Regions from separate parts of the Pseudomonas phenolilytica genome, predicted to be linked through region 3. Evidence: predicted binding sites of a transcription regulator. Region 3 holds the regulator's gene; each other region holds the start of a gene.
The links. The regulator sigma-54, encoded in region 3, starts transcription at its own class of promoters, with help from an activator protein. The targets are predictions, from matches to a motif close to ANTGGCATNNANNTTGCTNT.
Positions count from the first base shown of each region.

Region 1 (2,199 bases), 1.9 Mb from region 3:
CTGGAACGCGCGGCTGGCGGAAATCATGTCGGCCATCTCCTCCACCACGTTGACGTTCGGATAGTAGACGTAGCCCTTGTCGTCGGCCGCCGGGTGATTAGGCTCGTAGCGAGCCTGCAGCTCGCTCTGGTCCTCGACCACACCGAGCACCTGCACACCGACGCCGGCCTGGTCCTGATCGGCGAACAGTGACTCGTTCGGCGCGCCGCTGGCCTGCTGCAGCATGGTGGCGAACACTGGGTGACGAGCCCGGTAGGTTTCATCGACGCTGGAGGACACCGTCTCGGCGTTGGCGATATTGCTGGAGATGGTGTTGAGGCGCGTGCTTTGCGCACTCATGCCGCTACCAGCGATGTTGAAGACATTACTCAGGGACATGGCTGGACTCCTTATTCGCCACGCAGGGCGCTCATCAGCCCGCGGAACTTACTGTTGAGCAGTGTGAAGCTCGCCTGAAAATCGACGGCGTTCTGCGCGTAGTTGGATTGCTCGATCTGCAGATCGACGGTGTTCTGATCGAGCGAGGCATGCGCCGGCGTGCGAAAGCGCAACGAGGGATCGGCGATCTCCAGCCCTTCGGCGGCGATGTGCCGGGCGTCGGTGGTACGCGTGGCGAAGCTGCCCTCACCGCGTGCGGCCTGCGCTGCCAGCACGGCGCCGAAGTCCAGATCACGCGCCTTGTAGTTGGGCGTATCGGCGTTGGCGATGTTGTTGGCCAGCACTTCGGCACGCTGGGCGCGAAAACCAAGCGCCTTCTCGTGAATGCCGAGCGCCTTGTCGAAACTGATGCTCATGGATCTGGACCTCTGCCGGATACAAGTCTGCTGGCGCAAACTTGAGCAAAGCCCATGCCATCTATTCAAGCAATTGATTTTAAAGGATTTATTCTGAGCATCATTCGCTTAGGCGTCAAAAGCGGCAAGGCTTTACCGCTGCGTTGCCGCGTATCGTCATGATGTACGACGGTTTTCTGCCGCCGATAAGGGCTACCGCGCCTGATAAATGATGCCCGGGCTGCACTGGACCATCTGATACAGCTCGGGCAAGCCGTTGAGCGCCTCGGAAGCGCCGAGGAACAGATAGCCGCCTGGCTTGAGCGTCGCATGGATACGGCGAAGGATGTCCTTCTTCACGTCGGCGGAGAAGTAGATCAGTACGTTACGGCAGAACACGATGTCGAACTTGCCCAGCGCGGCATAGCTGTCGAGTAGATTCTGAGTGCGGAACTCGACGCGTGCGCGAATAGGCGGCTTGACCACCCAACGCCCCGGCGCGGCTACATCGAAGTAGCGCTGCAGTCGCTCGCTGGACAAGCCGCGGGCGATGGCCAGGCCGTCATACTCGGCCGCTTTGCTGGCCGCCAGCATGGTCCCGGACAATTCGGTGGCGACGATCTGCACACCCAGTCGCGGCTGGCTCGGATTCGCCCGCTCGAACTCATCGATACTCATCGACAGCGAATAAGGTTCCTGCCCCGATGAACAGGCAGCCGACCAGATTCTCAGCCGCTGGCCCGCGCCGCTCTTGAGCAGCTCGGGCAGCACCCGGTTCTTGAGAACCTCGAAAGGATAAGTGTCGCGAAACCACAGGGTTTCGTTGGTCGTCATGGCATCGACGACCTGCTCGCGCAGGCCCGAGCGCGGCATGCTCTGAATCTTCCTGACCAATTCACCAAGCGAAGTGATGCGCTGCTGCTCCATCAGCTTGTTCAGTCGACTGGAGACCAGATACTGCTTGTTACTGCCCAGCAGGATGCCGCACGTCTTTTCAAGAAATATCCGGAACTGCTCGAAATCCTGATCGCCTGACACTAATTGCTCCCGCCCTGATAATGAGAGGTCATGGCCTCAGTTTCGGTCCGCACGCTTTATCCGCTCCGCCACCCGAGTGGCCAGATCGTCCGGTTGGAATTTGGCAAGAAAATCGTCCGCGCCGACCCGCTTGACCATGTTCTGGTTGAACACCCCGGAAAGCGAGGTATGCAAAAGGATATGCATGTCCTGCATACGCGGGTCGTGACGCACCTCAGTAGTCAGGGTATAGCCATCCATTTCCGGCATTTCAATATCGGAAATCATCATCATGAATTCATCGGCCGGACGTCGCCCCTCATCGGCCATTGCCTTCAGATAGTTCAGCGCCTGGCGCCCGTCATTGAGAGCCACAACCTCTACGCCAAGATTCTGCAGACAGCGGATG
Region 1 covers NZ_CP058908.1:3,898,761-3,900,959, forward strand. The annotation lists gene flgC (flagellar basal body rod protein FlgC) at 1-378, opposite strand, end outside; gene flgB (flagellar basal body rod protein FlgB) at 390-794, opposite strand; gene cheR (protein-glutamate O-methyltransferase CheR) at 987-1,811, opposite strand; gene HU825_RS18590 (chemotaxis protein CheV) at 1,848-2,199, opposite strand, start outside.
Region 1: a site for sigma-54 is predicted at 837-856, ahead of flgB (flagellar basal body rod protein FlgB). Genes of this name have one in related genera too.

Region 2 (2,199 bases), 1.5 Mb from region 3:
CCGACGCAACATCCTGCACCGCGACATCAAACCAGAGAACCTGCACATCGATAACGACGGCGAGCTGCGCATCCTCGACTTCGGCCTGGCGTTCTGTCCGGGGCTGTCACGCCAGGCGCCCGGCAGCCTGCCCGGCACACCGAGCTTCCTCGCCCCGGAGGCGTTCGCCGGTGCCGCGCCGAGCGTGGGTCAGGATCTCTATGCCGTGGGCGTCACCCTCTACTACCTGCTCAGCGGGCAGTATCCGTACGGTGAAATCGAACCCTTTCAGCACCGCCGCTTCGGCGTGCCGACTCCGCTCGGCCGCTATCGCCCGGACCTGCCGGCATGGCTGGATATGCTGCTGGCGCAGGCGGTTGCCGTTGATCCGCAACAGCGCTACGAAACCGCCGAGCAATGGCTGCTGCGCCTCGAACAGGGGGAATGTCCGGCTGCGCCGGAGCGTCCGCGCCCCTGGCTGGAGCGCGAACCACTGAAAGTCTGGCGTGGCCTGGCGCTGCTCTCGCTGCTGGCGAATCTGCTGTTGTGGCTAGCGCTGCTCAGCGACGGGTGATCAAGCCCTGCCGTGCCACGCGGGTCAGTTCGCGGATGCATTCGTCGAGGTTTTCCGGCGAAGGCGACTGGATAACCGCGAGGTCGAAACTGTCGTCGGCGAAGCGCGCGAGGGATTCACCGGCACCGGCGAACTGCACCAGCAGCGCGCGCGAGCGGCTGTTGCGCCGTGGCCAGCCATCGAGGTAGCGCAGCAGGGACGGCTGGTGAGCGCCGCCGAGAAGAACCTTGGGATTGGAACGGATCAGGCCGCTGGTGATCGGGGCCAGGCGTAGCTGTGCGTGCGTTGCGTTCATGCTTTGGAGATTCCGCCTCACGAGTTCCGCTGGGCAGCGGTGGGAGGCTTCACCGGAACCAGCGCTTTAGCGGTATTTCGAAACCTCTCGGTTCCCGGCGCCCCGCAAGTAGCTGACTAAATCGGCGCATAGGTACGACTTTATGCAAGCGGTTGCGCGCCTGTCAATCGGTGCTCCGCCGCAACGAGGGCGCACCAGCAGCGCGCACCCAGGCCTCGCCATGGTGCGCGCGGCGGCCGCACAGCGCCCTCTCGCGCCCACCGTCACCGGCGTTTTACCGGTCGCAACGGTATTGGCATGACATCTGCAATGTCCAACACCAACGAACATAGCGCCAGCCCTCAACGACGAGCGCCTGGCTTCCCGACTGAGCGGGACACGGACAAAGGCGTCCTTACCGGAGAACCGGTGGGACGCCTTTTTTGTTGTTGAAAAATTCCAGCAGGCCGGGCGGCAGACGTCATCTGGCACGGAGAACGGGCATGAAGAAACTCAAACTGGTGATGATCGGCAACGGCATGGCCGGCGTGCGAACCCTTGAGGAACTGCTCAAGCTCACCAACGAGCTCTACGACATCACGGTGTTCGGCGCCGAGCCGCATCCCAACTACAACCGCATCCTGCTCTCCCCCGTGCTGGCCGGCGAACAGCAGTTCGAAGAAATCGTGCTCAACGACCTGGACTGGTACGCCGAGAACGACATCCGCCTTATGCTCAAGCGCAAGGTGGTGAAGATCGATCGCGTCAAACGCCGGGTCATCGCCGATGACGGCAGTGAGGCCGAATACGACCGCCTGCTCATCGCCACCGGTTCCAATCCGTTCATCCTGCCGATTCCCGGCAAGGATCTGCAGGGTGTGATCGGCTACCGCGACATCGCCGACACCCAGGTGATGATGGAAACCGCCAAGACCCACAAACACGCGGTGGTCATCGGTGGCGGCCTGCTCGGCCTGGAGGCGGCCAATGGCCTCAAGCTGCGTGGGATGGATGTGACCGTGGTGCACATCGGTGATTGGCTGATGGAGCGCCAGCTGGACAAGACCGCTGGCACCCTGCTGCAGAGCGCCCTGGAGAGCCGCGGCTTGAAGTTTCTTTTGCCCAAGCACACCGCCGAACTGCTCGACAACGGCGAAGGCCGGGTCTGCGCGGTCAAGTTCAAGGACGGCGACGTGATCCCCGCCGACCTGGTGGTGATGGCCGCCGGCATCCGACCCAACAGCGAACTGGCCGAACAGGCCGGCATCCCGTGCAACCGCGGCATCCTGGTCAACGACACCCTGCAGACCTATGACCCGCGCATCTACGCCGTCGGCGAATGCGCCAACCATCGCGGCACGGCCTATGGCCT
Region 2 covers NZ_CP058908.1:3,401,109-3,403,307, forward strand. The annotation lists gene HU825_RS16155 (bifunctional protein-serine/threonine kinase/phosphatase) at 1-553, shown strand, start outside; gene HU825_RS16160 (class I SAM-dependent methyltransferase) at 540-848, opposite strand; gene nirB (nitrite reductase large subunit NirB) at 1,331-2,199, shown strand, end outside.
Region 2: a site for sigma-54 is predicted at 1,140-1,159, ahead of nirB (nitrite reductase large subunit NirB). Genes of this name have one in related genera too.

Region 3 (2,199 bases):
CAGCACAGCGCTGAGCGGCGAATTGCAGCCCGCCATGCGGCAGTGCGGAATGGCGATGCCATTGCCGAAACCGGTGGAACCGAGTTTTTCGCGGGCGATCAGGCTTTCGAAGATCGCCTGAGCATCGAGGTCGGGCAGGTCCTGCGCGATCACCTTGGCGATCTGCTCGAGGACGCGTTTCTTGCTGCCGCCTGGGACGTTCACCAGGGAACGCCCAGGGGTCAGGATGGATTCCAGTCGGATCATGATGCGAGTCAGCGAGCCACTACGCCCTGGGTGTGGTCGAGCTGCTTTTCCTTGTGCTTGATCAGCTGGCGATCGAGCTTGTCGACCAGCAGATCGATGGCGGCATACATATCTTCGTGCTCGGCATTGGCCACCACTTCGCGGCCGGCGATGTGCAGCGTGCCCTCGGCCTTCTGCTTGAGCTTTTCGACCTGCAGGATCACCTGGATGCTGATGATGCGATCGAAGTGGCGGGACAGCCGCTCGAATTTCTCCTCGACATAGCTACGCAGGGCGTCAGTCACTTCCAGATGAAGACCGCTGATGTTGATTTGCATACTGCTTCTCCTAATTGCCTGCTGCGAAGGTGGCCGGTACAGAACCTGCCGCCGAAACATTCAACCTGGCCGCACTATAGCCGCTTGCGCTCGCTTGAGGGAGCGATACCAAGCGATTCACGGTATTTGGCGATGGTACGACGGGCAACCTGGATGCCCTGTGCCTCCAGTAAACCAGCGATCTTACTGTCGCTCAATGGCTTTTTGGGGTTTTCCGCAGCGACCAACTTCTTGATGATCGCGCGGATAGCGGTGGAGGAGCACTCGCCGCCTTCGGCCGTACTGACGTGGCTGGAGAAGAAGTATTTCAGCTCATAAATACCCCGTGGCGTGTGCATGTATTTCTGCGTGGTCACGCGCGAGATGGTCGATTCGTGCATGCCTACCGCCTCGGCGATGTCGTGTAGCACAAGGGGCTTCATCGCTTCGTCGCCGTGTTCGAGAAAGCCACGCTGATGCTCGACGATCTGCGTGGCGACCTTCATCAGCGTCTCGTTGCGGCTCAGCAGGCTCTTGATGAACCAGCGCGCTTCCTGCAGCTGGTTGCGCATGAAGGTGTTGTCGGCGCTGGAGTCGGCGCGCTTGACGAAGCCGGCGTATTGCGCGTTGACCCGCAGGCGCGGCATGGCGTCCTGGTTCAACTCCACCAGCCAGCGATCGTTGTGCTTGCGCACAATCACATCTGGCACCACATATTCTGGCTCGCTGGCCTCGATTTGCGAGCCGGGGCGCGGGTTGAGGCTCTGTACCAGCTCGATCACCTGGCGTAGCTCATCTTCCTTGAGCTTCATCCTGCGCATCAGCAGGCTGTAGTCGCGATTACCCAGAACATCCAGGTAATCGCTCACCAGTTGCTTGGCCTGCTCCAGCCAGGCGGTCTGTTCGGGCAGCTGGCGCAGTTGCAGCAGCAGGCATTCGCTCAGGTTGCGGGCGCCGATGCCGGCGGGTTCGAACTGCTGGATACGGTGGAGCACCACTTCAATCTCGTCGAGTTCGACCTCGAGCTCGGGGTCCAGCGACTCGAGCACCTCTTCCAGGCTTTCTTCCAGATAGCCTTGGTCATTGATGCAGTCGATGAGGGTCGTGGCGATCAGGCGGTCGGTATCGCTCATTGGCGCCAGGTTGAGTTGCCAGAGCAGGTGGCTTTGCAGGCTGACGCCGCTTGAGGTGCGGGTGGTGAAATCCCAATCGTCATCGTCACTGCTCGGCAGGCTGCTGGCGCTGGTCTGGTAGATGTCTTCCCAGGCCGTGTCGACGGGCAGTTCGCTAGGAATGCGCTCGCCCCAGTCGCCTTCTTCCAGGTGGTCGGCGTTATGTGCGGGTTCTTCGTAACGATTGTCGCTGCTTGTCTGGCTGGCAGAGGAGCCTTCGCCGTTCTGGTCGGCGGCTTCGGCCATGGGATCGGCGTGGCTGAAGTCATCGCCGTCCTCCTCGCGCTCGAGCATCGGGTTGGAATCCAGGGCTTCCTGGATTTCCTGCTGCAGATCCAGCGTAGAAAGCTGCAGCAGTCGTATGGCTTGTTGCAGCTGCGGCGTCATCGTCAGCTGCTGGCCCATCTTCAGGACTAGCGATGGTTTCATGGCAGAGGACTTCGAACCTTATGTGCCGGCGCAACCGCGCCTATTCCCAATAGGCG
Region 3 covers NZ_CP058908.1:1,918,615-1,920,813, forward strand. The annotation lists gene ptsN (PTS IIA-like nitrogen regulatory protein PtsN) at 1-246, opposite strand, end outside; gene hpf (ribosome hibernation-promoting factor, HPF/YfiA family) at 255-563, opposite strand; gene HU825_RS09180 (RNA polymerase factor sigma-54) at 638-2,143, opposite strand.

Region 4 (2,199 bases), 1.5 Mb from region 3:
GGCGGCGTCCCGATAGAGTGCGGTCTGCTGCACGGCGCGGGCCACGGCGTGGTAATCCGGGTCATGACGCATCAGGCCCCAGCGGCGCAGCTGGGTCATGAACCAGATGCCGTCGGAGTGGAACGGCATGTTCACCGCGCCGTCGGCGAAGAAGCGCAGCGGATGGGCGTCCTGCCAGGCGTTGCCGAGGCCGTCGCAGTAATGCCCGAGAAAGCGCGGCGCGATGGCCGTCAGCGGTACGTCGACGTAGTCGCGGGCGGCGATCAGCTGCGCGGTGCTGCGGCGGTTCTCGTCGTTGCGCTCGATGAAACGGCTGGCGGCGAGCACCGCCATGATCAGCGCACGGGCGGTATTGGGGTATTGCTCGACGAACGCACGGGTGCAGCCGAGGACCTTTTCCGGATGATCCGGCCAGATCGACTGGCTGGTTGCGAGGGTGAAACCGGTCTGTTCCGCCACGGCCTGTGCGCCCCAGGGTTCGCCCGCACAGAAACCGTCGATGCGACCGTGACGCAGGTAGCCCACCATCTGTGCCGGCGGAACCACCAGGGTGCGCACGTCGCGCAACGGATGGATGCCGTGGGCGGCGAGCCAGTAATACAGCCACAACGCGTGGGTGCCGGTGGGAAAGGTCTGGGCGAAGGTCAGGCGTGCACCGCTTTGGCGCACGCAGCGGTGCAGCGCTTCGGCATCGGTCACGCCGGCTTCCTTGAGCGGCATCGACAGGCTGATGCTCTGGCCGTTTTGCGCCAGCCCCATGAGCACGGCCATGTCCACCGGCGCGCTGCCGCCGATGCCCAGATGCACGGCGTAGATCAGCCCATAGAGCGCGTGGGCGGCATCCAGCTCGCCGTCTAGCAGTTTGTCGCGCAGGCCGGCCCAGGAATGCTGGCGGCGCAGGTTGAGCGTCAGCCCGAACGGCTGGGCGAATCCCTGAGTGGCGGCGACGATCAGCGAGGCGGCATCGGTCAGTGCCATGAAGCCGAGGTTGATGCTGCTTTTCTCCGGAGCATCGCTTCCGGCAACCCAGGCGAGGACGTCATGGCTTGGTGAGCGGGGCGTTGCGGGCATGCGGGCGACCTTGTTGGTGCGGGCCGGCACGCAGTTCGCACCGGCTTCGATCAGCTCCGTAGCAAGCGATATGCCAGGACCGCTGCGGTCGGGCACACGGCGGTGGGGTCAGCGCGGGTACAAGGGTGGCAGCACGCCGGGTTCCTGCTCGGCGGCGGGTGTCTGCGCCGGCGGCAGGGTCTGGATCGCCTGCCAGAGCGCGTCGCCTTGCCAGCGTTGGCCGGTTTCGCTGTACAGGGCGCCGTTGAGTCCGTCGAGCGCATCGGACAGCGGCACGAAGCGCGCCGCCATGTCGGCGAGGGTTTCCGGTTGCTGGCGCGCCCAGGCGTCCAGCGCCTGGCGGGTGGCCTGGGTGTCGTTGGCCTGGCAGGCCCGGCGCAGATCATCCAGCAGGCTGCGGGGGGTGGGGCCGGGCTGCAGGGTGCGCACGGCCGGTTGGCGCCGCGCACGCCACCACAACGCGAAGCCGAGTGCGGTGGTGAGCGCGAACAGCGCGGTACTCAGCTGCCACGGCCACAGCAGCGTGCGCGGTCGGGTGGGCGAGCCGGCCGGCAGCGGTTCCAGCGGTGGCTGGTCGAGGTTGGCGTTGGGCGCCACCTGCAGGGTGCGCGCGGCAAGCACGGTGCGTTCGAGGCGGTCCTCGAGGGTATTCCACCAGACCACTTCGATGGCCGGCAGCTGCAGCTCGCCGCTGCCGGTCGGCACCAGCGCCTCGCGTTCCTCGCGGCTGCCGATCAGGCCGTTGCTGTCCACTTCGTCGGCTAGGTTGGGCTGGTCCGGATAGCGGCGCAGGCCGGCGATACGCGCGGTACCGACGGACGGCAGCTGCGCACCGGACAGACCTTCGGCCTTGAGCAGCAGGCTGCGGGTCAGGGCTTCGCCGTGCATGGCCTGATCCGGCTCCGGGCTCCAGGCTTCCACCAGGGTCACACGGGTGGCCGGCAACCACGGGGCGTCAGCCGGATAGCTGGCGGGCCTGGGCTTGACGTGCAGCGGGATGCTCGGCGATTTGACCTGGGTGGCCTTGCCCGGACGCGGGCCGAGCAGGGAGCTGCCGCTGGCGACAGTAGTGGCGCTGAACAGCTGGCCGGGAATCAGCAGATCGCCGCTGTGCTGCGGGAACAACGC
Region 4 covers NZ_CP058908.1:3,394,497-3,396,695, reverse strand. The annotation lists gene HU825_RS16135 (CmpA/NrtA family ABC transporter substrate-binding protein) at 1-1,071, opposite strand, end outside; gene HU825_RS16130 (BatD family protein) at 1,180-2,199, opposite strand, start outside.
Region 4: a site for sigma-54 is predicted at 1,130-1,149, ahead of HU825_RS16135 (CmpA/NrtA family ABC transporter substrate-binding protein). Genes of this name have one in related genera too.